Regions from separate parts of the Syntrophomonas erecta subsp. sporosyntropha genome, predicted to be linked through region 2. Evidence: riboswitches for the same ligand, from Rfam matches in the RefSeq annotation. Region 2 holds a riboswitch; each other region holds the start of a gene.
The links. A riboswitch is a leader RNA that binds a small molecule or an ion and turns the genes downstream of it on or off. The one in region 2 is predicted to bind molybdenum cofactor.
Positions count from the first base shown of each region.

Region 1: linked by a shared signal. The riboswitch ahead of ACZ5Q0_RS12820 ([FeFe] hydrogenase, group A) and the one ahead of ACZ5Q0_RS08265 (fibronectin type III domain-containing protein) in region 2 are both predicted to bind molybdenum cofactor.
Region 3: linked by a shared signal. The riboswitch ahead of ACZ5Q0_RS09280 (RCC1 domain-containing protein) and the one ahead of ACZ5Q0_RS08265 (fibronectin type III domain-containing protein) in region 2 are both predicted to bind molybdenum cofactor.

Region 1 covers NZ_AP042459.1:2,633,064-2,643,566, forward strand. The annotation lists gene ACZ5Q0_RS12790 (PucR family transcriptional regulator) at 1-1,078, shown strand, start outside; gene ACZ5Q0_RS12795 (CAP domain-containing protein) at 1,406-2,179, opposite strand; gene ACZ5Q0_RS12800 (HRDC domain-containing protein) at 2,362-2,517, opposite strand; gene ACZ5Q0_RS12805 (YbjQ family protein) at 2,532-2,846, opposite strand; gene ACZ5Q0_RS12810 (TerC family protein) at 3,367-4,170, shown strand; gene ACZ5Q0_RS12815 (AAA family ATPase) at 4,227-6,986, opposite strand; molybdenum cofactor riboswitch at 7,446-7,567, shown strand; molybdenum cofactor riboswitch at 7,623-7,743, shown strand; gene ACZ5Q0_RS12820 ([FeFe] hydrogenase, group A) at 8,021-9,184, shown strand; gene ACZ5Q0_RS12825 (iron hydrogenase small subunit) at 9,198-9,560, shown strand; gene ACZ5Q0_RS12830 (formate dehydrogenase subunit gamma) at 9,573-10,229, shown strand.
Region 2 covers NZ_AP042459.1:1,682,893-1,693,395, reverse strand. The annotation lists gene ACZ5Q0_RS08280 (zf-HC2 domain-containing protein) at 1-813, opposite strand, end outside; gene ACZ5Q0_RS08275 (RNA polymerase sigma factor) at 849-1,430, opposite strand; tRNA gene ACZ5Q0_RS08270 (tRNA-Leu) at 2,109-2,193, shown strand; molybdenum cofactor riboswitch at 2,585-2,703, shown strand; gene ACZ5Q0_RS08265 (fibronectin type III domain-containing protein) at 2,930-10,503, shown strand, end outside.
Region 3 covers NZ_AP042459.1:1,893,355-1,903,857, reverse strand. The annotation lists gene ACZ5Q0_RS09280 (RCC1 domain-containing protein) at 1-1,205, opposite strand, end outside; molybdenum cofactor riboswitch at 1,579-1,696, opposite strand; gene ACZ5Q0_RS09275 (mannose-1-phosphate guanylyltransferase) at 1,973-2,974, opposite strand; gene murJ (murein biosynthesis integral membrane protein MurJ) at 2,995-4,563, opposite strand; gene fcl (GDP-L-fucose synthase) at 4,556-5,488, opposite strand; gene gmd (GDP-mannose 4,6-dehydratase) at 5,481-6,530, opposite strand; gene ACZ5Q0_RS09255 (WcaI family glycosyltransferase) at 6,535-7,794, opposite strand; gene ACZ5Q0_RS09250 (glycosyltransferase family 4 protein) at 7,800-8,996, opposite strand; gene ACZ5Q0_RS09245 (acyltransferase family protein) at 9,122-9,937, opposite strand; gene ACZ5Q0_RS09240 (hypothetical protein) at 10,155-10,503, opposite strand, start outside.

The DNA of each region.
Region 1 (10,503 bases), 950 kb from region 2:
TATTAGTGTTGATGATTTCTTTATCAATATTCCCGGTCAAGCTAAGCGTAGAGAGTATTATTTTAATAAAAAAAGCAAAACACTTTATTATCGTATTAACTATAATAACTCTAGTGCATATGTTGTAGTTAAAGGCCGCGAACCCCAGATTTTTTCTTACCTCTCGGTTCTTAGAGTAACGAGATTAGCTATAAAGTGTTACTTCTGTAAATTGAACAAAAACAAAAAATCCTTCGAGAAAGCTCTTCAACAATACTTTTTAGGCCAAAGTACCTCTAGCATGGAAGATATTCTCCAATTAAGTGAACGAAATTTAAATATCTATGAATCCTATTTTGCTTTATTAGTCCGTAAAGAATCTGCGTATGATGAAATTGATTGGCATCTGCTTAAGTCATATTCTAATGAGTTTTTTAAAAAAGAAGGCTATGACATAATCCCGGTTATAGGTAATGAATGTCTAATTATGCTAATTCCTGTTTATGAGGGAGATAAAGAATGGCACAACCTTAAGGCTGTTTTGCCGCAAAATATTACTAATTATAAAGTAATGGTTGAGGAACGCTTTAGAATTAGGATTTGTATTGGCATAGGACAAATCTACCCGCTTAGTAATATATTAAAAAGCTACCATGAGGCTCGCATAACTGTTGCTCTTATTCATTTAACCGGTAAAAATAGTCTAATTCAAAAGTTTTCAGATTTAGGAGTGTATTATGGTGTTTTCTCCCAGGATGTTCATGCCATCAAAGATTATTGTTTACAAAGGATAGGTTTATTAGTTGAACATGATTGTAAAAATGAAGGTGAGTTACTGCCTACATTACGGCAATTACTTGATTCATGCGTAAATATCAAATCAACCGCTGACAGCCTCTTTATTCATGTTAATACTCTTTACTACCGGATGAACAAAATTGAACAGATTTTAAATGTCGATCTTTCGCAAATGGAGACTCGAGTAGAATTGTATACTGCTATAAAGGTGTGGGATACCCTTAAGGCTACAGGTTACCTAGATACTATGAAGGCAGAAGAAATATCAACTGGGTTTAAGCCGGTCAATATTGGCGGTTAAAATAAGTATTTAGCTGGATATTTAGTTATTCTTAAAAATAGCCCTACCAATACCCTTTTATAAAGCTGGCCACCCTGGCATTAAACCTACCGCATCTTAAAAATGCATTTTGGGCATTTTAACGCTAGCTTTTTGCTATGTTCGCCCTTTTTGTTATCTAAAGACAACTGTCATGAGCCGGTGACTTGTGGCTGAAAACGCTATTAATGCTATGTCCCAGGATTTGAAGATAGGCTCTCTGGCATAGCATTGGTAATAAAATCAGGAGGCAATTTTGCTTCAAAACTGCCCCCTGATTTTTTCCCTTTTAGTTACCGCTCATAAGTTTTAGTTTGTAAACCATTGGGTAACATACAAATACTGTCCTTCCTGGTAAAAACCCAACCCTAATTTACCGAATCCCGGGTTAAGAATATTGGCTTTATGACCTGCTGAATTCATAAATGCATTATGGGCACCTTTTACACTAGTGTTTTTAGCTATATTCTCCCCTGCTGTCCTATAGGTAATACCCTGACTTTTCATCATTTCAAAGGGACTACCATAGGTCGGTGAAGTGTGACTGAAATATCCGTTAACTGCCATATCGCGTGACTTGAGATAGGCTCCCTGGCATAGCTTTTGGTCCAGGGTTAACGAAGGCAAATTGGCAGATGCCCTTTCCGCATTTATGTAACCCAGCATCTCTTTTTGCATAGCAGAGAAATTTGCCGGTTCCTGTGCTGGTGCCGGAGTTGGCTCGGGTGCAGGTGTTGGAGCCAAGGGTTGTGTCGATACAGGTGCCGGTTTTGCAGGAACCGGACTCGGTTGAAAAGTCGGTTGCTTTGGCACCGGTACTGTTTGTGAAGGAACCCGGGTCAATGTTTTCCCTCTGCTGTTGTAGATTACTCTTACACTCTTTTGATCAGCATTATCCCATCTTGGGATCCGTATAGTCGGGAATTGGTGCTTGACACTGGTACTTCTTGAACGACATAAATCGCTCCTTAATACCAGCCGTGTACCCTGGGATGAACATACCTGATTTGTCTCAGCCTTGAGACTATGTATGGGTACCAGGATAAGAAAAAGGGCTATAACAGGTACTAGAATTTTTTTCATAGCCATACCTCCTTTTCCTTAAATTAACTGAATATATTACCGTATGGCTAGTTGAAAATTCTACCAGTATTAATCCAAGATAGGTTAATTAAGGGAGTATTGGGCAATGAACACACTTGCCGGAAAAACTTGCCAGTGGATTTAGTAGGTGGTTTATGGCACCATCACGTTTAATCTGGTTTTTATTTAAATTTATTAACAATATTTATAATAGCATCTCCGTATTTACTGCATTTCTTTTCTCCAAAACCTTTAATCTGCATTAATTCCTGACATGTTTCCGGCATTAGTGCAATAATTTCTTCGAGCTGAGCATTGGTATATATATAATACGGCAACCTGTTTTGGCAACTTAACCGACTTTCACTGCAGTACCGCTGGCGGATACCATCAGCATCCCGTCTCGGATTACTTCGTAATCAAGGTCAATACCTACCACAGCATTGGCCCCTAGCCGACGGGCCTTATCGGTCATTTCATCAATAGCAATCCGGCGGGCTTCGCTTAGTTTGGTTTCGTAAGCACCGGAGCGTCCCCCTACAATGTCGGTGATACTAGCAAATATATCCCTAACTACATTGGCGCCCATAATGGCTTCACCAGCCACCAGGCCCATATATTCACGGATGGTTTGGCCTTCTATACCAGGTGTAGTTGTCAGAATCATAGATGAAAATCCTCCTTTTCAATTTTAAAATATATTATCATAATCTTATCATAAGCCGAAGATCATTATACAAAATTTTCTAAGTCCACCTAGCCTGAAACAGTCAGCCGCTCACTAGGTTAAAAAATTGTCGCGGGTAAAAGTATTAGTAAGGTGCTTTAGTGACATTACTTATTGAAAATGCCGATCTTTAGACGTGGGAAATCTATAAATAAAGACAGATATAGTTGATTGTTAACCGACCCGCTTAATGTGGATTCAATTAAAAAATAGTACCCTATTGAAAATAACAAAAATTTGGTTTATTATAACAAAAGAACATAGGGGAGTAGTTCAGCGGATAATATCAACAATCTCGTCAATTTTTTGTCTGGTATTATCGGGCAAAGTATTTATTTTGCTAAACGAGACCTATGGCACATTCTTATGTAGTGCCATAGGTTTTTTTATTTTGCACAGAAATGGAGGGCCGTTTTTTGTTCCTACTAAACAATTTAGCTAGTTGTAAGGAGGCTATATAATGGAATCGGCTTTATTATTTCAATATGGTTGGTCATTGTTAATAATCATTGCCTTAGAAGGTTTATTAGCTGCTGATAATGCTTTAGTAATGGCGGTTATGGTTAAGCATTTACCTGATGAACAAACTAAAAAAGCATTGTTCTATGGACTGGCTGGAGCATTTGTATTTCGCTTTACCTCTCTTTTTGTTATCTCCTACCTAGTTGATCTATGGGAAATCCAAGCTATAGGAGCAGCATACTTATTGTTTATCGCTGTTAGTCATATTTATAAAAGTCATATTAAAGATAATAAACCCGGTGATGCTAAGGATGAAACTAAATGTAGATCTAAAAAAGCCCCTGGCTTATGGGGAACGGTATTAAGGGTTGAACTGGCTGATATAGCCTTTGCTGTAGATTCTATTCTAGCTGCTATAGCATTAGTGGTTAGCCTTCCGGTTACAAATCTGCCTAACATTGGCGGTATGGATGGTGCTCAATTCTTAGTCGCCTTTATAGGTGGTTTTATAGGTCTCATTTGTGTAAGATTTGCTGCTACATATATAATAAGCCTGCTAAAACAAAAACCAGGATTAGAAACTACTGCATATCTAATTGTAGGATGGGTGGGGGTTAAACTGGCAATTCATTCGCTGGCCCACCCAGGATTACATGTCCTATCCCCTACTATACCCCATTCACCAGTTTGGAAAATAACTTTCTGGTTAGTTTTAATAACTATCGCTGTAGCAGGATGGTTCCTATCCAAAGATGAATCAAAAACGGTACAAAATGCAGCTGCGATTAAAAAGGCAGTATAAATATTTATAAATACTAAGGAAAGGAAGCAAAGGGACCGCCCCTTTGCTTCCTTTTTTTAGAAATTCTTGTAGGTTGTTTCTCCGAGCTTTAGTCCTATACTGGTCTGGGGGGGACCTGCTTTGTAGTTATCTGCCCAGATATGGCAAATAGGTTTATTGAGTTGTTCGGCTCTATCGACAATTGGGGCGATAACTGAATTCTGGTGCTTTTGCCCGTCCCATACTGCAATTAGAATATCACTTTGTTCAGCAATAAAGTGCCCGGCCTTAAGGTATGCAGCCCAGCGGGTAGGTGAAGGAGACATTTCAATAACTTCAATGGCTCGCTGTGATAACCAGTACTTAAATTCCTGCCGTAGTGCTGCTCCCTCACTATCGACACGATAATCGTCAGATGGGCCAAAATCATCTATATACTTATCCTTAGAAATCGGCAATATCGCTATTAACTGGGATGCTTTCCGGTTTAATAACTGACGGGTTACCATACGGTCAGCTCCCTTTGCTAATGAAGAGTAAACTGTCATATAGTGCTTGGGTACACGATTTTCGATAAAACCAATCACTTTATCTACGGCTTGCTCTAATTTAGCTATCTGGCTTTGATCCAGCTTGGTATGTCCTACAACACCGATTCTGAGCATTTCTCGGTGTCCTAAATAGGTTAAATCATTAAATTCTTTAACATTTACATGCATTCCTAAAATATGATCAGGTGGTAAACATGATAATTCAAATTTACGTTTATCAGCTATACTGCTCATTTTAATCAGATTTTCCATTGACCGGGCACCATGAGAATACTTAGTTACCCTTAAGAAAGCATCCAGAACGCCGGCTTCGATTTCAAACTCATCATCGGTTTTAATCTGAGGGGCATAAGTATCCAGGTATTGTCTTAAAATAAAGGCCCTGCGGATCGTGTAAAGCCTATCTTCCACTGTGTTCGGATCTCCGTTGATTCCTTTGATGTTTATATAGGCACGTAATCGACTGATAAAGTCTGGCTTTTTAGCATTACGATCCTCCAGGTTGTCTCCCATTTGAAAATCTTGAAAAGAATATCTAGTGGCACCTGCAAAAACATGAATACCGCCACCCAAAGGATGAGAAACTCCCTGATCAGTAAATACTCCATCCTGCATGGGAGCCAGGAAATAGCGTAACCATCCTAAGGGCTGTCCGGCACAAGGTGTATCAAACTCATCCCAGAATACCAAAGGCAGTTTGCCTTTTAAATTAAGATCTCGTACCTGATGAAAGGCGGTCTGCAGCTCTTCGTAAGACTCAAATTGAGAAAGGTTAAATGTTAACTGAGCATCTTCCGCTATACCCAGCCCTTTGGCTATTTCTTTCACCACAAAAGATTTACCTGATCCGGGAGGCCCAAATACCGCAACACAAAGGGGTAACTCCGGATTCTTTATTCCCAGATAATCCTTCATGGCATTATTTACGCTGCGTACCCCTTCTATTTCCTGCCGGTCTGCACTGGACCAGGCACCGATTGTTTCGATGGGAACATCAGCTAGGGCTTCCAGGGCTCCTTTAATAACAATGTCTCTGGCACATTCATTGACAGCGCTCTGCGGATCGTGTGAGAATCCTTCAGCTTGCTGTTGTTTTAGTAAAGTTTCTTCCAGAATAGTCCAATTGTCCCGATTCAATTTACTGGTTAGGATATGGTTTTCCAGAGTAAAGGTTCCCAAATCACCAATCTGCTTATAGAGCACACTTTCTTTTTTCTTTTCAGTAGATCTTAACTCCCAGTAGGTTTTAGCAATGGCTTTACCCGGGAATTGCAGATGTTTATTTCCATCGCACTCGATAACTTCATAACCAAGAACATGAAGTTTACGAGCTAATTTAACTCCAGTACAGGTCGCCTGGGTCCAATTTATTGTTTCCGGGTTTTGAGCCCAGTCAGCCGCCAGTGCCCCTACTAAACATGTGTTGTAACCCATAATTTGTCCGGGAAACAGGCTGGCAAAATCACCTTCCTGGCCACTGCGATCAAAAATTAAGGTGCTTTTATCCTTGCCGACAATTACAGCCCCACTAGCACCAATACTAACAATAACCTGTTTATATTTTAAATGTTTACCTTCCTGGTCAACAAAAGGACACTGCGTACTGAATACAGCCGTAACTACCTCGTCTAGCATCCTTTCCCATGACAATGATATTCCTATCTTGACAGCACAGGAACGCAGGTCGCTTAAAGTAGTTAATATGGTGGTTTTATCTGCTAACCCTAATTCAGCAATCCTAGCAAGCAAAGGATTGCTAGGATCATCATTATATTGACCTAGTTTATATATAATATCACCAGGTAGTTTTTCTCCGGAATCGTCAGATAAAACCTCCGGCCATCCCTCTTTATTATTACGAAAGCCCAGATCACTATCATGAATTATTAATAAATCTGGATAGCCATTTAGCTTTGCCGAAGCATAATCCCAGTTACCTGGTTCAAATTCAAGCCATTTTTCTAAACGAAAAGAGCTATGGACAAAACCTGGGTTAACAAAATCCTTCCACACTGTCCAGGAGGTCGTTATATTATTATCCTTAGGTCTATTCAGTAACTCCTCATCTATGGTTACTCCTTCAACTCTAGCCAATTTTTCAGAAATCATTTCATTTAGCAATCGGAGGATCATGGCGGTTCCCCCTGGATTTGAACTTAATCGTACCCTGGAAACCTCATTTTGTTTTTTCCAGTAATATACTCCGCCTCGTACAATGATATCTTCGTTATGGATTCTAAACCAATCTACTGTAGGGTCACCACATACCTGTATGAGTTGGTCCATTATTTTCGCCTCCCCTTTTATAAGTCATGATTCCCCTCATTTTAAACCTGGTACCACTCCCCTCCCCGGTTGGGGATTTTCTATACATACTATTAGTTTATAATGAAATCCAGTTTAATTGGAATATTTCATTAACAAAGGGCTGCTAAAAAAGGAAATCCCTTTCTTAAGCAGCCCTTAAATTACCTTTGGTGGGAAGGTTTTGCCTAACCCCTTACTTTGCCTTTCTCCCCTTCTAATAGGGCTATATATTTTATATCTATGCATCCAGATGAAAAGATGCATTAATTGTTCAAAAGAACATAGGTTAATATATAGGAGTTGATAGCAAGAAGCTGCGGGCAAACGTTTGCAAAACTGCTTTTTATTTAAGATACGGCAGGAACCAAAAAGATTAGCTATCATAAATATTGCCAAAAAGTGTTGATTAATAGTACCATTTATGCTAAACTTATCCAAACTAAATATAAACTCCGAGCCCTTTAAACCTGTGGCGATAAGTTATGGTTTTTGGGCCGATGGGTACACCTGGAAACGGTTGTGCCTCCCGTGTTTTGGAAAGGAGTAAAAGAGGAAATAAAAGGACAGCTTTCGTATGCTCTTTTTGCAAAACGTGCTGTCCTTATTTTAATTTATAATTTAATAATTCTCCGAGCCTCTGAGCCTGTGGCTATAGGCTATGGTTTTTGGGCCGATGGGTGCACCTGGAAACGGTTGTGCCTCCCGTGTTTTGGAAAGGAGATATGACCAACCTGCTTAAAACAGGTAATAAATAGTCGTGTCTTTTTTACCAGATGCGACTATTTTTTATTCAATCCCAATCTTTTTCTTCCCGCTTGCATCCCCGCAAGCGGGTACCTTTTAAAAATCACCGGGATTAATTTTACTTATAAATAATCCCGGAACATATAATAAGATCCTCCACTAGCGGGGGAAGTTATTTTCCCCCGAAGTCTAGGATAAAATCATTAACAAGGAGGTGACATAGTTTATCAAAAATAGCCTGATAGACTACACAATGGGGAGGGATTGATTTGAACACAGTAGTCAGTGAGGGCATTATCAAGGTTACAAGCCAATGTAAAGCTTGTGACCATTGTTCCTTCATTTGCCCTACTGGTGCTATCAGTGGTACCTTAGGCCAGAAGCACCAGATTAATGTGGGTAAATGTATTAATTGCGGACAATGTCTGATAAGCTGTCCATTCGGGGCCATAGAAGATATCAGTATGGTAGAACAGGTCAAACAGGCTCTTAAAGATCCGCGCAAAACTGTAGTGGTACAGGAAGCCCCTGCAGTTAGGGTGGCTTTGGGGGAAGAATTCGGACAACCTCCCGGCACTAATGTAAAGGAAAAAATGTATGCTGCCCTAAGAAAACTAGGATTTGACCAGGTTTTTGATACCGAATTTACTGCCGACCTTACTATCATGGAAGAAGGCACCGAACTCATTTACCGGGTTTTTAACGCCCTGGGGGTTGAAGGATATGAAGACATAGGGCCTCTACCCCAGTTCACATCTTGTTGTCCAGCCTGGATCAAATATGCCGAAGATAAATTTCCCCGTATATTGCCCTACATATCTTCGGCCAAATCTCCACAGCAAATGTTTGGCCCTATTGCTAAAACTTATTTACCAGAAAAGCTGGGGGTTAACCCGACCGATATATTCGTAGTGTCGGTAATGCCCTGTACCGCTAAAAAATACGAATGCAGCCGGCCGGAAATGATAGCCAGCGGTTTTCAGGATGTTGATGCAGTGATTACCACCCGCGAACTAGCCCAAATGATAAAAGAAGCTGGAATTGATTTCCTTTCTTTACCAAATGAAAAAGCTGATCGTTTTATTGGATTATCAACTGGTGCAGCTACTATTTTCGGAGCGACTGGTGGGGTTATGGAAGCGGCTTTACGTACCGCTTACGAACTTTTAAGCGGTGAAATCCTCGATAAAGTTGAATTTAAAGCTGTTAGAGGCATGCAGCCCGTACGGGAAGCCACGGTAGAAATCCCGGTTAAACAACTTGGTAAAGTAATTCCAGTTAATGTCTGCATTGTAACCGGTATCAAACATGTAGACAACATTATAGAAGATGTTCTTAATGGACGTAGTAACTATCATTTCATTGAAGTCATGAATTGTCCCGGTGGTTGCATTAACGGCGGTGGACAACCGATAAGAAGAGACACCTACTGAGGGGGGGATTAGAATGAGCATATTTTCCGAAAAAGCTGGTATTACCAGAAGGCAGTTTGTTAAAGGTACTGGTATGCTGGCCGTAACAGCAATATTTGCAGGTGTCATGGCCAAAATTGGGGTAGACGTTTTTGCCGCCAGTTCCGACTACATTTCTGAAAGGGCGGCGGGACTTTACAGTCTGGATGAAAAAATGGCTATAAGAAAATCTCATGAAAATCCAGAAATTATCCAGCTGTATAAAGATTTCCTATCCCCCGGAGAAGTGAAGCCAGTAAGTGAAAAAGCCCATCACCTGCTCCATACCAGGTATGGTAAAGATATCCCGGGGTTGATTGAAGAACTGCAGCAGCATACGCTTAAAAATGCTGTATAGGGGGGGAAGAAAATGAGTGACATTCAAGGCAAAGTTTTAAAACATGGTGAGCAAACTCGCACTATGCACTGGATTCATCTAATCTGCTTCCTGCTTTTGGGACTAACCGGTATTGGATTTTACTTTGATCTGAATGGAATAAGCAATATATTTGGCGGGGCAGCCAATGCCTCACTGGTGCACAGGTGGGCTGGAGTAGTTTTTGCGGCCGGCCCCGCCATTTATATTCTACTTAACTTTGAAAGATTTGCCAAATTTATCGATACTATTTCGACATTTACCAAAAACGATATCCAGTGGCTTAAAACTATGGGTGGTTACCTACCTTTTCTCCATGGTTATGTACCACCTCAGGATAAATATAATGCCGGTCAAAAACTGCTGGGATGGTTGGTTATCATGGGTTGTATCCTGCTGGTGATAACCGGTTTTCCCATGTGGTTGTGGCGTGGTATCTTACCTGCCGTGCTACTCAAACTCTGTTATACTATTCACTTTTGGGATGCTGTTGTTATGATACTAGCTATTGGTGGACACTTCTTCCTGGCGGCCATCCACCCAAAGTCCAGGGTGGAATTTGGATCTATGATGCTGGACGGTTACGTTGATGCCGCCTTTTCTTCCGAACATAACGGCAACTGGTTTGCTACTCTGGAAAAAAGGGCTTAACTATTAAATAAGATAACTATATTTATATTTAGTCGAGCTAAATATCCCGTATCACTTTTTAGGGTGGTACGGGATACTTTTTATATTATTTGTATCAGTAATATTTAAATACATCTTATGTTACGGTTCCACCACAGTAAAAATGGTATTCTCAAATTATATCGTAAGGCTCTATCCCTCCTTTAACCATCATTTCTTATGATTTTTACCAACTGGTAATCCATAATAGAAAAAATCATAATGTTTTTATTATAGGGCCCGCCATTCACGACTC
Region 2 (10,503 bases):
ATATTCCTGGGTAAGTTCTACCTTGCTGACGGTAGGCGAAGTAACCTCACCAATTTTTTGCAGTTCCAGCATGATATTATCAGCCTGGGCAGGGCTCACCTTTAAAGCAACCTCCCGGCTGTGTTCAGTAGAAGTCCCTACTATACCATTACCCTCTGGAGCTAATACCACCCCAGCCCCGTTAGCCTCAGCGATCTCTTTTATCTGCTTAATTGAACTATTGACATCCTGTACTTTAATACTAGTTTCATATAGATCGGCAACTTTTTTTTCTCCCCCGGCAGGTTTAGCCACTTTTGGCTTAGTACCATTATCTGAACTATCTAGTTTCTCATCATCCGTCATTTCTTCTGATGGGGTGGAAGTCTCCTGATTACTCCACATCTGAATCCTTTGTATAATATCTTCCACAGCTACTGACGGTGCAGATTTATTAGTATCTTCTTTATCCTGCCAAATGGAAGCTATGGTTCCCGCCGGCAGAAAACTACTGGCATAAATACCTAAAGCCAGTGCCAATACCGCTACCCCAGCTGCTATCCATCCCCGGTGACGAGGTTTTTGCAGGTCACGAGTTTTAATAATTCGTTTATTTTCCTGTAAAAGACGGCGATGAAAGTCCTGACTAAAGGACTCCGGCAGTGACGGTGTATTCACCTTAGACAGCAGGGATTGAATCAGACGAAGCTGCTCCAGATCATGGGTGCAGTTGGCACAGGTGGCCAGATGCTCCTCCACCGCCTGGGTTTCCCTGTCATTAGTCATCTTATCTATATAGGGTGATAGTAAATCCCTGACCTGTTCGCATTTCATACACCGTTCCTCCTCGTTTTGTTTGGACGAGGCGTTTAAGGTAAAAGTTCCCTCTCTAAGATTTTTTTTCTTAAAGCTGACCTGGCCCGGCTCAACCTAGACTTGACTGTTCCGCTGGAACAATCCAGGACCTCTGCTATTTCATCATAACTTAATTCCATCATATCTCTGAGAATTATGGCCGTCTTATGTTCAGGTTTCATTTCATCTAGTAGTTCCTGTATGTATTGGAAAAACTCTTTTCGTTCATATAATATGTCGGCCGTAGGAGATGTGTCAGGTATCTCTTTTTCAAACTCATCCCCATCTCTTGTGGCTACTGGTTCATCTAAAGACAAGGTGGGTACTCGTCGTTTTCGCCGGCGTAATTCATCTAAACAAACATTAGTAGCTACCCGGTAAAGCCAGGTACCAAAGCTGGAATTCCCTTTAAATGACCTTAAAGCTCGGTAAGCCTTAAGGAAGGCCTCCTGAGTCATATCATAGGCATCTTCTTCATTTCCCATATAGCGAAAAGCCAGAGTGTATATTTTGTTTTGGTATTGAGTGACCAGTTCCTCAAAAGCGGCCGTATCTCCTTGCAGGCTTTGCTTGATTAGCTGTTCTTCCATTGTCATAATTATACTTCTCCTAGTTTGAAAAGTATTAGGTCCTTTTAAAAAACCTAATGTATATTAATTAGCCCTTCTCCCCAGTACGGTGCAATAGAGGCTTGATATTATAGTCCGGCTACTGTAATAACCCTACCCGGACTTCTAGCCATGTTCCCTTCTTTACGATCCCATCAATATATTCCCATCTAGCAGCACCTAATGTAAGAAAATAATTAGAAAAGTTAATCTCAGGGGATTTGTGGGGATTAGATAAAAGTATTAGGGTCGTTAGTTTTGTCTTTATACTACATTTGATTCGTCATCTTGGGAACAAATCCTTTCGAATCAGTACTGCCTTCTTCTTGCATAATATGTATCAAACGGCTTAAGTGGATAATCATGTGGACTTCGACTTACTTTACCAGTAATTTATCTTTAGCTAAGAAAGCTTTACCTTATACCTACCACATTTTAATTGCCCCGCCAAACTATAGTTTAGCCTATTTGTGTAATAATATTGTTACAGGCCATTTGACAAAAAAGACCACTAACCTCGCCTATATTTAGATCAGCATGAGGTTGGCATATATTTTATTGCGGAGCTTATCCGCTTAATCCTACAGTAACTTAAAACAGTGGTCCCTTGACAACTTTCCTCCCGCACATTATAATTATCTTTGCGTTATAAGTAAAGGAAATCTTGCCAGAGTGTCGGAATTGGCAGACGAGCGCGACTCAAAATCGTGTGCCGCAAGGCGTGTGGGTTCGAGTCCCACCTTTGGCACCATAGGAATTAACAACTCTTGAGATTGCTAGCCAGGCAATTTTAAGAGTTTTTTTATTTTTCTCTACAGTTTTCTGCAAAAGAAAAGCACTTCCTTCTCAATCTTTTCTCAACTAAATATGAAAGTAGTTAGAAAATCACGTAAGGCTAACTTCCTTTAACTTACAATATCCTACCCGCCCCTATAATCCTGACTCCAATCCGCACTATAATCAACATATACCGTCTTTTCCTTTAGGCCACAGAATAATACCTGGTATTTAGCACTCCAGCTTAGGCCCACTTTATATAAATCATATTTTTGTAATTTTTGAAATTTTACCTAAGCAGGAATTATTTCTATTGTGTCGTATATTGTTATAAAGATGAATATCTGTCCATATAAATAAAAAATTTGAAATTACTTCTCCGAGCTTAAAGGCCTAAAGCAAAAAGCCATGGCTTCAAGCCGTTAGGGTACGTCGGGAAACGGACGTGCCTCCCAATGTGGAAAGGAGAGCCGTATTCCGAATGAAATTCGGAGCGAGTCTATTTTCACTGGACTCGCTTTTTTTATAGTCTTAGTCGCTGCTTGTTTGTACCAGTCTATCCAGACCCGGCACTCCTTGTGCCGGGTTTTTTTATTACGTTAAATCCCTGAAGAGGAAAGGAGGTTTAATTAAAACTTACACAAGATTGGAGGTAGATAAGTACTTTAAAATCTTTATTCCATTAAAAAAGATTGGGAGGCGAATAAGAATTGCGTTTAAGAGGCTCAACCAAGTCTAAAATCGCCATATTGACAGCGTTGGTATTTATGCTGTCCATGGTTTTTTCCGTACCGCTTGTGCAGGCCAGCGATACGGAAGGACTGACAAATGAGTTGTTAGAACTTGCAGCAGAAGGAACAACAGATGATGCAAATGTACTAGATAGTGTTTATGAAGCTGTTAACACTAATACAGGTGAAACAGCCGACAGTGACATCCCTGGAGAAGGTACTACCTCATTGCCGGGGAACACTGAAGCGGAACTCCCGCTGGAACCAGAGCCCGGTAATGTTGAGGCTGATGTTCCTGCCGAGGGTACTACCCCATCTCCAGAAAACACCGGATTGGAACCCCCGCTGGAGCCAGAGCCGGGTAATATTGAGGCTGATGTTCCTGCCGAGGGTACTACCCCATCTCCAGAAAACACCGGATTGGAACCCCCGCTGGAGCCAGAGCCGGGTAATATTGAGGCTGATGTTCCTGCCGAAGGTACTACCTCATCGCCAGAGAACACCGAATTGGGAACCCCGGATCTGGAGCTGGAGACGGATAAAGTAAATGAAATCCCTAACCTTAACAACTTCCAACCGATGGAGGCTTCAGGTCCAGCCGAACTGATTATCAGCGATGTTACTAATATCAGTTTCAAGGTGAGTTGGCCGGAAGCTGCGGATGCCAGTGAATATAAGGTAACGGTTAGTAATACTACAGGCGGTGAGACTACGAAGGTAGTGAACAATGTCAGTACGGGAAATCTGGAATATGTCGTATCAGGACTGGAATCCAGTTACCGTTATGACATCGTGGTGGAAGCCGTAGGTGGAACTTGGGCAGGGAATGGCAGTTTCCTGCAAGGTTTGGCGGTTACAACCGCCCCCAATACACTCGTGCTTAAACCAGGCGCGCCCGGAACTAACGGTAATTATACTTTTGAACCATTAGCCAATCCGGACAGTGAAAACGTTTACGAAAAGTTTTACACTTACCAGGGTGATATCAATATAGCTAATGATCATTTTACCTGGTATATAAAGAAAGGTCTTAATAATGGTCTACCAGCAATTAAAGATAATATCCGAGCGTTCCGCCTCTTCAATTTAAGCGATAAAGAGGAAATTGAATTGGATTATGGAAGCGATGAGGATTTTGCAAAAGTACCCCAAAATCCAAATAACTGGCCACAGCCAACTACCATTAATACTGGTGATTTCATTGTGTGCTGCTACTCAATAAGTGGAACCTGTTTTTCTTTTGAAATTAACCTAGCTAATAAACTGCAACCAGGAAAACAGTATGAAATTACCCTCGACCCGCAATTTAGAACTGCCGGTAATAGTCCGCAATACCTAAACAAGGTCTACCATTTCAAATTTACTACCGCCGGTATACAGGATAGCACTCCTCCGGCCTGGCCGGATGGCGCAACTTTATCGGCAGACGGTATAAGCGAATCTGAATTGACTATAAGCTGGCCGGAAGCCGATGATGTTTCTGGAGTTGATAAATATATCATTACCACCAGCAAAGCGGGCGGTATTGTAAAGACTGCAGAGACTGCGGCTCTAAGCTACAAGTTTACCGATCTTGACTCTAATACAGAATATGAATTTAGCGTCAAGGCAGTAGACCTTGCCAAAAACGAGAGCGAGGCTTTAACGGCAACGGTCATCACTGCTGCTCAGGTACCCCAGTGGCCGAAGGATGCCAACCTAAGTATCAGTAATGTTTATCCCACTGAGCTGGTTATTAACTGGCCGAAGGTGGCGGATGAAATTGATTTTGCCGAATACCGGGTTTATGTAGATGGCGTGGAAGAAGCCCGGCTTCCCAACCAAAATTATTATGAGTTGGGTGGTTTAAACGCCGGACATAAGTATAGTTTAAAAGTAGTTCCCTATAATGTTCTCGGTTTTGCCGGAGCAGCTCTGGAAACTATGGTTGTTACACCAGGTGGTGGGGGACTAGTTTTTAATTTTGCACCCCAAGCCATAGATAAAGGGGAAAGTGACTATTATCACCACTATGAACTGGTTTATCCGGTGGATTTGGATAACCTGGTTTTAACCTGGAATTTTGGCAATGGATTGGATAAGAATCTCAGACAAAACCTAGAATGTATCTCCTTGGTGGAAAAAGCCAGCGGAAAGCAAATTACTCTGGATTTGGGTACTGAACCTTATGTAGGTAATGAAGATGGGGTTTTTGCTGCCGGTGACTTTACCTATATTTCCACAGGGGGCGGTACTGGAGGAGGTAGTGGTACGGGTCAATCGGAGATAGATGATGCCTCCAAGATTCGTATGCTGAGATTTGCACCCCGCGAAGCTACACTGGAGCAGATGTCCCAGGCAACTGAGTATGTCCTGGAAATCGATCCTGAATTCACGGCTAATAATGGGCTAAATACATTGGGAAAAATATTTACTTTCAGTTTTATTACGGCCGGGGATGATTTTGAGGCTCCTACCTGGCCTGATAATGCAGCAATTATTGTAAGTAATATTGGCCCCACCAGTGTAATATTAAACTGGCCAGAGGCTACTGATAATGTAGCCGTAAGCAGTTATGACATCTTACAGGGTGCCACCTTTATCAAAAGCGTTAGCGGGCAAATCACTTCCTATAAAGTGGAAAATCTAATTCCCAATACCGATTATGAATTTACAGTGATAGCTAAAGATGCAAAAGGTAATGCCAGTGAAGGTCTAAAGGTAACAGGAAAAACTCCTTTAACTGACAACGAACCTCCTACCTGGCCGTCTAGCAGTAAAATTGTACCCGATAATATTCTGACTGATAACCTGGACCTAATTTGGACCCAGGCTCAGGATAACCTGGCAGTTACCGGTTACCAGCTGCTTAAAAACGGTGCAGTAGTTGCTGAGTTGGATGCTGCTACTATGTCTTACCATATTATCGGTTTGGCTCCGGCAACCAATTATGTTTTCAAAGTCGAAGCCCGGGATGAGTACGGCAACTACAGTAAAGACGGACCGGAGGTAGCTGTCCGTACAATAGCAGGAAAAAGGGATATCACGTCGCCTTACTGGACTAATAATGGCTCATGGAATACCAGTACAGTTTATGATATCAGGGAAACCAGAACAACCTTAACCTGGCCCTGGGCAGCAGATAATGTAGCAGTATATGGTTATGAAGTATATCGAGAAGGTTCGCTAATCGCGACCCTGGATGCATATAGCAATAGTTATACCGATATCCTAGTACCTGACGATAACACTTATACTTATGTAGTTTATGCTTTGGATGGGGCAGGTAACCGGAGCACAGGAATTAACTATTCTGTTCGAACCGGTGATCCTGATCCCGACCTCAAGTCTCCCTACTGGCCGGCAGGTACCTATATTAATCTATCTGAGTTTACTGATACTACTGTAAAAGTACACTGGTCAGAGGCTCTGGATAATATAGGGGTCATAGGCTATGTAGTAATTAAGGACGGACTCTGGACAGAATATGCTGATCCGGGAGAGGAAAATGACCACCGGAGTTTTATCAACCGCTTTGCTATTTACGACCCGAAGTATAATACTTCCGGAATCGCTAACAACTACCCGGCACTGTCACCTGGTGAAACCTATACTTTTTCCCTTAAAGCCTTTGACCAGGCCGGAAATGGTTCCAAGGGAGACCCGCAGCTGACCTTTGTCATGGGAACTAATCCTACCGCAGGCAGCAAGGTTCCTTTTGCCCTGGTCAACCTGGATAATACCCGGGGTAGTCTTAACAGCCTGACTGGTGCTTTAAACCGGGTAACAATTCCTCAGGATCCGCAAAAGGTAAAGTTCACCTGGGAATTCGGAGAACCTCTAGCTGACGGTTATGCTAATAATATAACGATCTTCAAGGCCGATGATCAAGCAGTCATTACAACAACCGAAGAAAACTTTATCTACCAGAATACAGAAGGTAAGGGAGTACTTACCCTTGATCTGAGCGGTATTCAATTGGCAGATGAAGAAACTTATATTGTTAAACTGGGTAAAGAATTGACTGCTCAGAGTAGTAAGCAAATTGGTCTGGATATGGCCTGGCAATTTACCACCGCTAAAGATGATAAGACTGCTCCGGTCTGGGGAGACGGTGCCGGATTAAAGGCGGAAGCGATTATCACACCTTCAGTGGTGACGCTGACATGGCCGGAAGCCACCGATAATGTAGCAGTTACCCAGTACAAGGTATACCGAGGGGAAGAATGGCTGGCTACTTTACCGGCTGAGACCCGTTCCTATAACGTAGAAGGCTTGGAGTTGGAGCAAAGCTATCAATTTAAGGTTATAGCTGGCGACTACCTGAACAACTTTAGCGATGCCCTGGAAGCTAATATAATTACTCCGGCAGCAGATAATGAAGCCCCTGCCTGGGTAGAGGGTACAGAGGTTAGTTGCAGCGATATTTGTTCTGATAATGTCACAATTACCTGGCCAGAAGCTACTGATAATTACCAGGTAACGGCTTACAAACTCTATAAGAATGAAGAAACTGAGGCCTTTGTAATTGTAGACGGTACTAGCACAACCCATAAAATTACTGGTCTACAGGGTGAAACCAAATATACTATAAGAATTGTAGCTTTAGATGCGGTTGGCAATGTTTCAGAAGAAATTGCAGGTGAAATCAAAACTGCACCTGATAACGTACAGCCAATCTGGCCAGAAAACAGCCAGTTGCAAACCAAAAACATCAAAGACATATCAGTAACCCTTTATTGGACCGCTGCTACTGATAATGTAGGTGTAGTTAAATATAATATTTATCAAGATGATGAACTTATTACAGATGTTAACGGTGATGTAACCGAATATATAGTTACCGAGCTAAAAGGGTCTACCCAGTATACCTTTGGGGTAGAAGCATTGGATGCGGCAGGTAATGTAACGGCTGATAAATTAAGTATCAGCCAGTGGACAGCACCTAATTCTACCACATCCGGTGGCAATTTTGAGTTCGAATTGCTATCTCCTGATGCTCACAATCTCGATTTCGATAGCGAAAATAATATTTTGCAAAATGAGGTTGACGCTAGCTTTACCCGGAACAATATAGCCTTTACCTTTACATTTGCTGAAGATTTGCTGGAAGATACCTGGCTTAATAACATTGTTCTAACCAAGAAGGATGGTACCCAGGTTGAACTGTCTGCCGCCGCATATAGATATGAAGCTAAAGCAGGCGAAAAAGACGCCCGGCTGCAAATCATTGTACCAGCTAATTTGATCGACCCGAATGGCGGCGAATATCTACTGACTCTAAAAGATACCTTAACAGCAAAAATTAGTGAGGACAGTGTAGCATTAGGCAGAAACTTCACCTGGGCCTTTAACGTTTATGTTGGCGAATATGGGGTAACTAATATTGCTGCTGGTTATAATTCCTTCAGCGCCTTCAAAACCCCGGAAGATCGTTTTTACCTAATGCTTAAAGATGACGGCAGTGTCTGGAGCTGGGGTAATAATGATTATGGTACCCTGGGTGATGGCACTTATGATCGTCGCGATATTCCGGTGCAGGTAGACGGTCTGGTTAATATTGTGGCTCTGGAAGCCGGACGGGATAGTTGTTTTGCCTTGGATAAAGAAGGACTTATCTGGGCCTGGGGTTCCAATGAATACGGGCAGTTAGGCAAAGGTTTCCTGCCCGGAGGTACCAGCGGGAGGTTAGGTAATAATACCCCGCAGAAAATAACTGCAGCTGGTTTTCCTGCTATAAAGAAATTGAGCTTCGGTTTCGGTCATGTAGTAGCCATCGATGTTAATGGTGAAGTCTGGAACTGGGGTTTCAATGTCAAAGACGGTTATAGTAGCGAAGCTAAACGCAGTGGCACCCCGCTCAAGGTTGATGGGCTCAGCAATGTGATTGATGTGGCAGGTTGCTTTGATTCTAGCCTGGCAGTAACTGCCGATGGTGACGTCTATACTATTGATGAAAGTAGGTCCCCGTCCAAAATAGAGGGACTCAGCCAGATCGTAGCAGTTGATGGCCAGGGTATTGACCAGAGAAATACTATCGGCATGGCGCTTAAAGCCGATGGTACGGTTTATATCTGGAATAAGGATGATATTCAACCTAATCCCCAACCTAAGCAAGTAATCGGTGCCAGCCAGATAAGGGCAATTAGCGCTGATGGGCCTTATGTGTTGGGCAATGATGGTCAAGTAAGAGCAGTAATTTTCGACCCTAAGAATTCTTCCCGACTAGGGGATGCAATTCCTGATTTATATAATGTTTCTAATTTGGCCAGCTCAGCCAAGGGAGGTCTGGCATTAATAAATGACGGGTCGTTATTACAGTTTATTGGCAATGAAACTACCCCGGTAAGCCTGGATATGAATCCGGTAGATCCTCCAGTGTGGCCGGAAGACAGTGGGATTGAGATAAGCAATCTAACCGAAGCCGGATTGACACTGAACTGGAATAAGCCTGATCCTGATGTTTCAGGTTTCACCATTTATCAGGACGGACTAAAAATAGCCAGCGTTTCCGGTAACCGATTAAGCTATGATATTGTTGGTCTTGAGAAAGACATAACCTATACCTTCAAGGTAGAAGCCCGTTTCGCCCAGAGTCCCTGGTCAACTACTGGACCTACTCTGGAACAAACCATGTTATCTAACTGGGATCCTGTTGTACAGGGAGCCGGCAAGATAGCAGCAGGCGGCAGACATACTCTGTTGATTGATAGTGCTGGTAACGTCTGGGCCTGGGGTCAAAACGATTATGGACAATTGGGTACAGCCAATAAAGAACAGCAGTTAGAACCAGTAAAAGTAGACAGTCTTAACAATGTAGTGGCAGTAGCAGCAGGCGATAATCACAGTCTGGCACTGGATGAAGATGGAAATGTATATGCCTGGGGCAGAAACAATCTCTACCAGTTAGGCAATGATACTACCGTTGACAGCCTGATTCCTACCAAGGTTTTCGAGGGAGTTAAAGCCATTGCAGCAGCAGCTAACTACAGCCTAGCTCTCAAGATTGATGGTACGGTTTGGGGTTGGGGTGAACCTGGCGAAGCCAATTGTGGTTATGCTCTTACTAACGGCAACGGGCGTACCCCGGTGCAGATGATGTACAATACTAACCGGCCCACCGATATTCATCCCTTCGAAAATGTAAAAGGCATTGCTGCTGCACCGAGATTTGCAGCCTATCTCTTCAATGATGGGAGGATCTGTCGTCAGGGCTACTTTATTGATACGGTAGGAGCACCTACTTACTCTCCCAGGGGTCATTACTCCAGTTTAATGGGTGTACAGGGTATTGTCGCCGGTGATGAGTTCGTAGCAGCTCTACTCGAAGACAGCACCGTGGCAACTCTGGGCCATAATATTCTGGGGCAATTTGGTAATGGAGGTCAGAGTAACGCTACTCCGGCCAGTCCTGTACCATATGCTAAAGTCAAGGATTTAACCAATGTGGTAGGTATTGCTACCGGTGGAGCTCATGGAATTGCTCTGAAATCGGATGGTACCGTATGGACCTGGGGTAAAAACCAGTATGGTCAATTAGGTAATGGCAATAATATTGTCAGCCTGGTACCAAT
Region 3 (10,503 bases), 210 kb from region 2:
ATGGGACTTTTATAAGTAGGATTACTGCCATCGGTGGTATAATGAACTTTATCAGCATCATTATTAGGACTACTCAGTTTTACCCCGGTACCTGCTGCTACAGTTCCGCTGGCTGGTGTCGCCGTCGGGTTAGCCCATTTTTCCGGAGTTGCAGTAGAAACTTCAATTGTACCTACATACTTTGCAAAAGCATGATTAGTCTGTTCCGTAACCCACCGCTGTCCAAAAACTAGCAAAGGTGCAACTTGATCACTCATGTACTCTGGGTTTTCGCTGTCTATACTTTGTAAGGCCAAAATGGTATCAACTTTGACCGCAGAGTCCGGTGAACCTGGTATTGAGCCGTCATATGGGGCGTTTTCCTTAAGCCCAGGATAATAGTAACGATGATCGGTCAACAGTTCTTTACGAGTGAATGTCATCTTATAACCATCAGTTGATTTAACTGTTATTAACTTGGCTTCAGGTTTAATTCCAGCCATATCCAAAAGATCCGCTAGCTTAACTCCTTCTGCCGTATACCATTTCTTGGTCGGCCAGGTGTTTATCGAACTGTAAGTTGAAAACACCTGCTCCATTTGCTCCAAATCGTCCTTGGTTAAAGTGATAGGATTTTCGACCCCATCCCCGATTATCTTAACCTCGTAACCAGCAGCTGCAGGCATTATTAAGTCATGGGAATTAGTAGAGATCAGTTCAGCATCCTCTTCAAATCCGTTATTTGTTGTGATGCTTACATCTGATGCCCCTGTCTGGGGTTCTGCTTCAAGAGCCCCACTAGCATCAGAATCACCCGTAGTCTCAACTAGTTCCTCAGAATCGCCAGCACCGGAAACCGTCTTAGGCTCGGGAGCAATGTCATAGCTGGAAACTGTATTATCTTCCACCTTTGGGTCTTTGCCATCTACTACATCATCACTGGCTAAACTCCCGTCCCCTTCATCACTAAGACTAGGATCCACAGGCTGATCCATGCTTTCATTAATATCAGCGTTTATAACGGGATCTGCTAGTAACTGATAATCCAGCACATCCTCGATTTCAGATAACGCTGCTACCGGTATTTCATCAACCGCATAAGCCGCTGCAGGCATTACCAGCCCGCTTAAGCCCAGGATTAGACTTAGCATTAAACATAAAGCTAATTTGCCTAAACCTTTTTTCCTAATTAGCACTATCCAAAACACTCCTTTCCCTAGTTTCACAAAGTACGGCAGGTGATTTTGTTAATATGCTCCCACTTATAGGCCAGCCTCCCTTCCCCAATTCCTTACAATCTGGTCGGAAAGTGTATAAATCCGACACTTTATCATTCTTGGTTTCAAAAATGTATTTTTATTTTGCCATAGACAGATAATAGGTAATTTTTAGTTTTAAGGTCCATTAAAAAACCCGGCGAAAAGCAGCGCCGGGTCTGAATAGTTATTTCAAATATATTACAAAGATATGTTTAAAGATATGCTATAAGGATGTGTCACAAATATATCAAAAAGAAGTGGTTTATGTGTGTAGTGTAATATGCAGCGAACAAAAATACAAAAAAGCGAGTCATGTGAAAACAGACTCGCCCCAAGAATTATTCGAAGTACGGCTTCTCCTTTCCACAATGGGAGGCACGTCCGTTTCCCGACGTACCCTAACGACTTAAAACCCATGGCATTGCTTTAGGCTCTTAAGTTCGGAAAAGTTCTATGTAATTTTACTGCACAATCTATTTGTATACAATTCTAAACGTAAAATCAAAATAATGCAATATAAGAATAAATTTATCATTAATCTTTATTTCCCGACATTGGAGGATATTATTCCGGGATCTTTCGTTGGCAGAATTAGATACTCTGACCAGGCCCGGAGATGCTAAAAAAGTCCCGGCCTACTAACATTCCCAATCTTAGCGATAAACTACACAATTTGATCAAATCTTGCAATCTGCCATATAGTTTAACTTTACCCGAGGAAAAGCAAAGAGCTGTTATAGACAGGATTTATTTGGTTCAATCATTTCGACCAACCTTTTGATATCCTGTGATTTTCTCTTAGGACACACTAGAACTGTATCCTCACATTCCACTACAACTATATCATTAAGTCCGAACACAACTACCTTCTTGCCATTGGTGCGTACCAGGCAACCGGAGCTATCTACAACTAAAGCATTTCCATTTACGGAATTGCCGTTTTCGTCTTTCTCCAATACTTCCGCCAGTGACTCCCAGCTTCCGATATCATTCCAGCCGAAATCACCTACTATGACTGCCATATTACTACACTTTTCAGCTATACCATAATCAATCGAAATACTTGGAAAACTCGGATAAGCATTTAGATAATCATCGTTACCCTTGGCAATGTTCTTAAATAATTGGGGCAGATGTTTTTCCACAAGGTTTCCCCATACCTCGGCGGTAGCTAAAAATATTCCCGCATTCCAATAATAATTGCCTGCTTTAATATAATGCTCCGCAGTTTGCTGGTCCGGCTTTTCATGAAATGCTTTTACTCGATAAGATTCTTTACCCGCATCACGTTCTATATATCCATACCCGGTCTCCGGCCTTTCAGGTTTTATACCTATGGTAACCAGAAACCCTTTCCGGGCAAGTTCTTCCGCCTTTCTCACCACCCGGCAAAACTCGTCATCATCTTTTATGTAATGATCAGCTGGAAAAACTCCAATTACTTCTTTATTATCAATTAGCTTTTGCGACAGGACTAAACCAACTGCTGGAGCAGTATTCCGGCCTACCGGTTCCGACAGGATCTTCGCATCTAAATGACTAACATCATCTTTGATTAATCCTTCCTGATCCTGACCACAAACTACTATAACCGTACCTAGTGGTTTTAGTCTCTGCAAGGTCATAACCAGCAGGCTACCCTGCCCAAAAAAATCACATAATTGCTTAGGCCGGCTATCAGTACTTTCCGGCCACAATCTAACTCCCCGCCCACCGGCCAGGACTACTGAGATCATTAAACTCTCCCTCCCGCAACTTATCTTCCCAGCTTCATACACACCTTATTAATTATCCATTCCATTTCTTCGATTCTGAGTAGTTTTATGATTATAAAATATACTACTGCCCCCACCAGACTGCATATGATGAAATTGATTAAATCCCATTTGAAACTTATCGTGGAAAACCCTTGCAGTACATTGTAAAGGTAATACACACATACTCCCATGACTCCCGCAGCAGTTACTATTTTTAAACCAGTTATAATCAGATTTTTCCCCTGTATATGTTCAATCTTTTTTCGCAAATACCACATAAGTACCAGAAAGCTAATACAAAAGGTTATAGACGTTGCCAAGGCCAAACCCCCATGGGCCAAATATCTCACCAAAATAATGTTAAGTATTATATTTAAAGCTACGGTCCCCAATCCAATAAACATAGGAGTCTTAGTATCCTGTAAGGAATAAAAAGCCCGGAAAACAATCTCCCTAAGACACATCGCCGGTAGCCCCAGAGCATAAAAAAGCAACGCAAAAGCAGTTAACGTTGCTGCCGCCTCGTCAAACGCTCCGCGCTGGAACACTATCCGCACCACCGGATCTTTTAAAATAATGATTCCTACCGTAATAGGCATAATTATTAGTAACAAACCATTCAAAGAACGTATCAACGAGCTTAGAAAGGTTTTGCTATCTTTAACAACGGCTGATTGAGCTAACTCGGGGTATATAGCGCTGGCTACCGCTACCGCAATGATACCGTAAACCATACCATTAAGCTTAGTGGCATAATTAAGAGCAGCAATACTTCCTTCCACTAAGCCAGAAGCCAACATACGGTCAACTAGTAGATTAATCTGACCAGCTCCGCTCCCTACAATAACCGGCAAAATTAATAAACCCATTTTACGAAAACCTGAGTGAGAAAAGTTTATTTCTGGTTGGTATCTAAACCCAGCCCGACGCAGATCTGGTACCTGAAAAAGCCACTGGCTGATAGCCCCTACCAGAGTGCCCACAGCCAGACCTTTTATCCCCCAGGCCCCTCCCAGGATAAATATGGAAGCTATTATTATTAGGTTGTTAGGTATACCGATAAAAGCCGGATAAAAAAAGCGCCGCTGGCTCTGCAGGATTCCGGTTCCCATCCCCATTAAACCCATAAATAGCATCATGGGAAACATAATCCTACTTAAGTCTACGGCCAAAGAATGTGCCGGTCCACTAAACCCAGGGGCAACTAAATTCACTAAAATATCACCAAAAAGCTCCCCCAGCAAAATTATTATGGCTATCAGAACCGCCATAAAAGTAGTAACCGAATTAACCAGGCTGAGAACAGATTTGCGTCCTTCTTTTTCTTTGTATTCAGTTATAAGGGGTATAACTGTAGTAGTTAGCGATCCCCCTACTACAGAAAACAGCATCTGAGGAATGATCAGAGCTACTAAATAGGCATCCACATAATATGAGGCACCGAAAAAAGCAGCGATGGCTACTTCACGGATAAAGCCTAGAATTTTGCTGGTGGTGGTGCCGGCGGAGATAATAGTAGTATTGATTAATAAATCTTTAACTTTAACATTATTTTTAGTGTTATCCATTGTAATTGTCTGTAAACCACTTATAAGTTGATCTGATTCCTTCTTCTAAAGAAATTTTAGGTTGCCATCCTAAACTGTATAATCTACTGACATCTAATAGCTTTCTAGGCGTGCCGTCTGGTTTACTATCATCAAACACTATTGAGCCTGTATATCCTACTATATTTTTAACTAGTTCTGCTAGTTCTTTAATAGTAATGTCTTTCCCGCACCCAATATTTATAATTTCAGGACTATCATAATTCTTCATTAAGAAAACGCAAGCATCTGATAAATCATCAACATGTAAGAACTCACGCCTGGGTGTTCCCGTCCCCCAAACTGTAACACATTTTTGATTATGTAATTTAGCTTCGTGAAATTTACGTATTAAAGCAGGTAAAACATGTGACGATTCTAAATCAAAGTTATCGCCCGGCCCATATAAATTAGTCGGCATAACACTGATAAAATTAGCCTTGTACTGTTTATTATAGGCCTGACACATTTTTATCCCGGCAATTTTGGCAATAGCATAGGCTTCATTGGTTTCCTCCAGAATACCGCTTAATAAACTATCTTCTTTTATAGGTTGCTTAGCAAATTTCGGATAGATGCAGGATGAACCCAAAAACAGTAATTTTTTAACTCCAAAACGATAGGCCGAATCAATTACATTAGTTTCTATTAAAAGATTCTCTCTAATAAAATTCGCCGGATATGTGTTATTAGCAAGTATTCCTCCTACCTTGGCCGCAGCTAAAAAAACATACTCCGGGTGCTGCCTATTAAAAAAATCAAAAGTTGCCGCTGAATCTGTTAAATCTAATTCGCTATGGGATTTTGTAAGAATAGAAGTATAACCTTCACTAGTTAGTTTTCTTAGAATGGCTGATCCGACCAGTCCTTGGTGACCTGCTACGTAAATTTTCGCATCTCTATCCATTCGCTACACCCCGCTGTACAATATTAAATCCGGCATCTTTCAGGGTTCGTTCCTGTTTGGCAAGCTCTAGATCATGTTCAACCATCATATCTACTAATTGGTCCAGATCAACTTTAGGTTCCCACCCTAGCTTTTGCCTTGCCTTACTGGCATCTCCTAATAAAGCATCTACTTCAGTAGGGCGAAAGTAACGAGGATCAATTACCACGTAATTCTCCCAGTTTAGGCCTAAATGCGCGAATACTTTTTCTACAAATTGCCTCACTGAATGAGTTTTTCCGGTAGCAATTGCATAATCGTCAGGAGTTTCTTGCTGAAGCATCAGCCACATAGCTTGCACATAATCTCCAGCATAACCCCAGTCCCTTTTAGCATCTAAATTTCCCAGATAAAGTTTATCCTGCAATCCCATTTTTATCCGAGTTGCCGCACGAGTAATTTTTCTCGTTACAAATGTTTCCCCGCGTCGGGGTGACTCATGATTAAATAAAATACCATTACATGCGAAAATATTATACGCTTCCCGGTAATTAACCACTTGCCAATAAGCATATACTTTGGCACATGCATAAGGACTGCGCGGATAAAATGGGGTAAGTTCCGATTGTGGTGGTTTTGCCGCTCCAAACATTTCTGAAGAACTTGCCTGATATAATTTAACCTGCTTCCCAACACGCTGCTGGTAATCTCTTATTGCTTCTAATAAACGTAGTGTTCCCATGGCAACTGAATCGACTGTATACTCAGGCATTTCAAAAGATACTTTAACATGGGACTGCGCCGCAAGGTTATATACCTCATCAGGTTGGACCTTTTCCAGTATGGTACGTAAGCCTGTACCATCAGTAAGATCTCCATAGTGTAGAAACAACTCTACCTGATCTTCATGAGGGTCTTTGTAAATATGATCTATTCTATCAGTGTTAAAAGTCGAAGCTCTACGAATAATGCCATGTACTTCATACCCCTTATTTAACAGAAACTCAGCTAGATAAGATCCGTCCTGGCCAGTAATTCCGGTAATTAATGCTTTTTTATTCAACTTTTTAGCCCCTTTCCCTAACCAAGGAATAAAGTTTTTTTTCAAAATCTAAAAGAATTTGTTCTTTATCTATATATTGTTCAGCATAATTGCGTGCGTTTTTCCCCATCTCTTCCCTTAGTTCAGGTGAATCAATTAGCTGCACTAAACCTGATACAAATAATTCGGTATTCTCAGGAGGTACTACTACACCAGCCTTATGGTTACTTAATGTTTCATAAAGAGCAGTACCCGGATCAGCAGTAGCCACAGAGGGCTTCCCCGCCGCTAGTATATTAGTAAGCTTTGAAGGCATAACAATATCTGCTGCCTCCCTCTTTTGCACTACTAAGTGTATATCACCGGCTGCAAGCATTTCTGGAACACGTTCCCAGGGCTGAACAGGTAAAAATGATACACTAGTCAGATTCAATTTTTTTGCCTTACTTTCAAGACGTCCACGTGCAGCCCCTGAGCCAATAAGAATAAACTTTAAACGCTTATCTTCACGAAGACTGTTTGCTGCATCTAATATTAGCTCTAGCCCCTGCTTTTCGCCCATGTTTCCCGCATACATTAATACACACATATCCTGGTTTAATCCCAGCTCTTTCCTAAAGGAATTTTCCCGTGGCATTGGCTTTATAAAATTAATATCAGACCAATTAGGGAATAACCATACCTTTTCCTCTGGTATTCCTTTAGCAACTATTCGTTTTTTCATCGCTTCAGTAATAGTAGAAACCCGAGAAGCTTTAGAAAGCAAAAAACTCTCCACTTTATAAAGGGCATTACCAGCTACACCAGACTTGAGAATACCAAGTCGGAACGCTGCATCTACCTGCAAGTCTTGTATATGGAAAACCCAGGGTATTTTACGCAAACTACTAAATATCCACGGATAAACTCCAATTTGTAAAGGAGGACAAATTGCTATCATTACATCATATTTTTTATTAATTCCCTTGCTAAACCACCATCTGGCCGCATTCTTCGAAAAGCTAGTTTCATGATAAATACGCGTTTTTCCGGAAATTTTATCAGGCTCAGGAATATAAAGAGGGGTGCGGTACACGTTCACCCCATTTATTTTTTCTTGAAAAAATTTTAGCCCTTTATAATCTTCACTTAACTGCCAGGCAGGATAAAAAGGTGGAGCAACAATAGCATCAACGTGATGTCCTCTACTAGCTAACCAGGCAGCCATCTCCCCTGTATATTTACCCGTTCCGGTAGGTTCAGGATAATAGTTAAGACCATAAATCAGAATGCATAAAGATCTCACTCTTCTTACCTCTTATTAACCCGTTTTTTTCTAATAACATCTTCATATATATTCATTAGTATTTCATAGTTTATCTGCGGCGTATATTTCGCCTCATATTCAGCACGGGCCCGTTGGCTCATTACCTGCCACTCTTCAGCCCCTAAATCTATAGCAACAATTAACTTATCCTTTAGTGATTCAATACTATTAGGTGTAAATAAGTATCCTGTTTCGTTTTCTTTTACTATTTCAGGAAATCCCGCATGATTCGGAACTATAACAGGTAATCCTACCGAAAATGCTTCAATAATAACCAAACCAAATGTTTCATACCAGCGTGATGGCATAATTAAAAACTTTGCAGTTGCCATTTCCTTAAATATCTGTTCTTTGTTACACCAACCCTTCCACTCAACATTATTTAAATCGCTAAATTGTTTTTTAAGTACTTTTTCCTCAGGTCCATCACCAATAATAACTAAGTTAACTTCTTTTGTTCTAAGAGCCTTCCAGGCATTAAGTAATAAATCCAAACCTTTTTCTGGTGATAAGCGGCCTACAAAAACAACTTTGTTTACTCTTTTATTTTTTATTGGTAGTTTGGAGTTATAAATAAAATTAGGTTTAACATATACCCGTTCCCTTGGTAACCCTGACGCAGCCATTATCGACCGAGCAAACCCAGTTAATGCAATATAAGCATCTACCTTTTTTTTATATGTCCCCATTATTCTATGTAAAACCTGCATTCCTACAATTGTACCCGTTGCTGCTAATGAATTCCTATAACACTTATACCTTAGTGCTTGGACAGGTAAATGTCCTACGCAGCCGGTGCATGGCATATTATCACGCATTAATAATGCATTTGTACATATTAAGCGATAATTGTGTAAGGTCTGGACAATGGGTACTCCTTTTTTATTTATTGCCCAGTATATACTCGGGCTAAGTAATGGAAATGTATTATGAACATGGATTATATCAGGATTTATATTATTTAAAACGCTATAAACATAGCGATAGTTATTCCTCGACCACATAGTATTAAGAGCTAAATTAACCTCCGATGTAATTCGCGAAATATTAATATCCCTATTGCTGACTAGAAGCTGTTTAACTTGGTGGCCTTTTTGGCTTAATAGCTTTTTCTCCATATCCAACACAACATCCTCGCCACCAGGATTTTGGTATAAATTATGTATTTGAAGTATTTGCAATTTTAATCACCCACAGTATAGAAATACACTTATCTTAAAATTACTTGCCATAATAATTTCGATTAGTTGCTTTACCTTATACACCTTTGTCTAATGCGTGTTTATGATGTTTAGCTAATCGAAAATTACAACTTATTTTTACCTATCAGGCTTGGGTAATAATTATTAATAATTTGTATACACGGCAATAAGATTATGATTGATACAACGGTAAACAATATACCTATCACACTGTCTTGTACTACATATTCATTTAGTTTAAATACCCGTAAAAGTCTTTCAATAAATCTGTAGCTTAGCGGTAAATGCAACGCTAGTATTATTAGAGAATTAATGCCAAGGTAGGATAGTTTTTTTGAGTTTTGCATTTTCATGGCGATAAATACAAATGTAGCTATACCCGAACAAGCTATTAAAATATTCCGGAAATAGTTAACTACTACATTAGAGATTTGAGCCAATAATATGATTTGTAAAAAATCAGGATAGACTAATACTAATAAGTTAATTATAACCGCAATGTAAAATATTACTTTTCGGTATACTGGTTTAATATTTATTTTCGTTTTCGCCACAAGGTTACCTATTGCGAAAAAAATTATGTAATAGAACGCAAAATCTAAGCTCCATGGTAATCTATCCAGATTTAGGGACTCCAACACGCTTGGGCTAATGAGGCCGATCAATATTAGTGCTAATAGTATTGTGTAATTATTAGAAATACTCCTCTTTGCTACGTAATAAAATACTTGTACAAGAAATAAGCAAGTTAAAAACCAAAGTGGTTGGTTATACGGAATACAATTTCTCTCCGATAAAATAAAAGCCTTTAATACTCCGACTAAAGCTAAACCATGGTTATTTATTATGGCAATTAATATTACCGACAAAAATGTAAAACTAACGTAAGGAAATAATAATGATTTTATCTTTGATTTTATGAAAGTACTAAATGTTGGGTATTTTCTAAAAAGATACCCTGATATAAAAAAAACAGTGGCATATGAAATGAATAAATATAATAAAATAGTTTCTGAGATATCGGCATATGACTAATACAACAAGAATTATTACTAATTCCTTACATACATCGATCCATTTTATCCGCTGACTCTTCACTTTACTGTTCTCCTTGCAATTAGCTGTCTACGATGTCTCCTAAATTTTTCCTACATTCTCACCTCCTAATATATTTTGGTATGATTTGCATTTTGTCACAATGAGCATAAAACCAAGTATTGGAACTAAATATGCAAATGTGCTCATTATATCACCACGCAAAAAAAATAGTTGATATCCTGCAAAAAAAGGAACAAAAACTGTAACGAAACTACTTTTAGTCTTTTTTTCAAGGTATACCTTTTCTAATAAGCCAATAATAAAACCATAGCAAATAAATGCTAGTATAACACCTATAAGGCCTCCGTTAATATAAGCTTCGGCCCACAACGGAGCAGATAAATTTGTATAATCGTATCCCATGTACTCAGCAACAAATTCTCCAGTA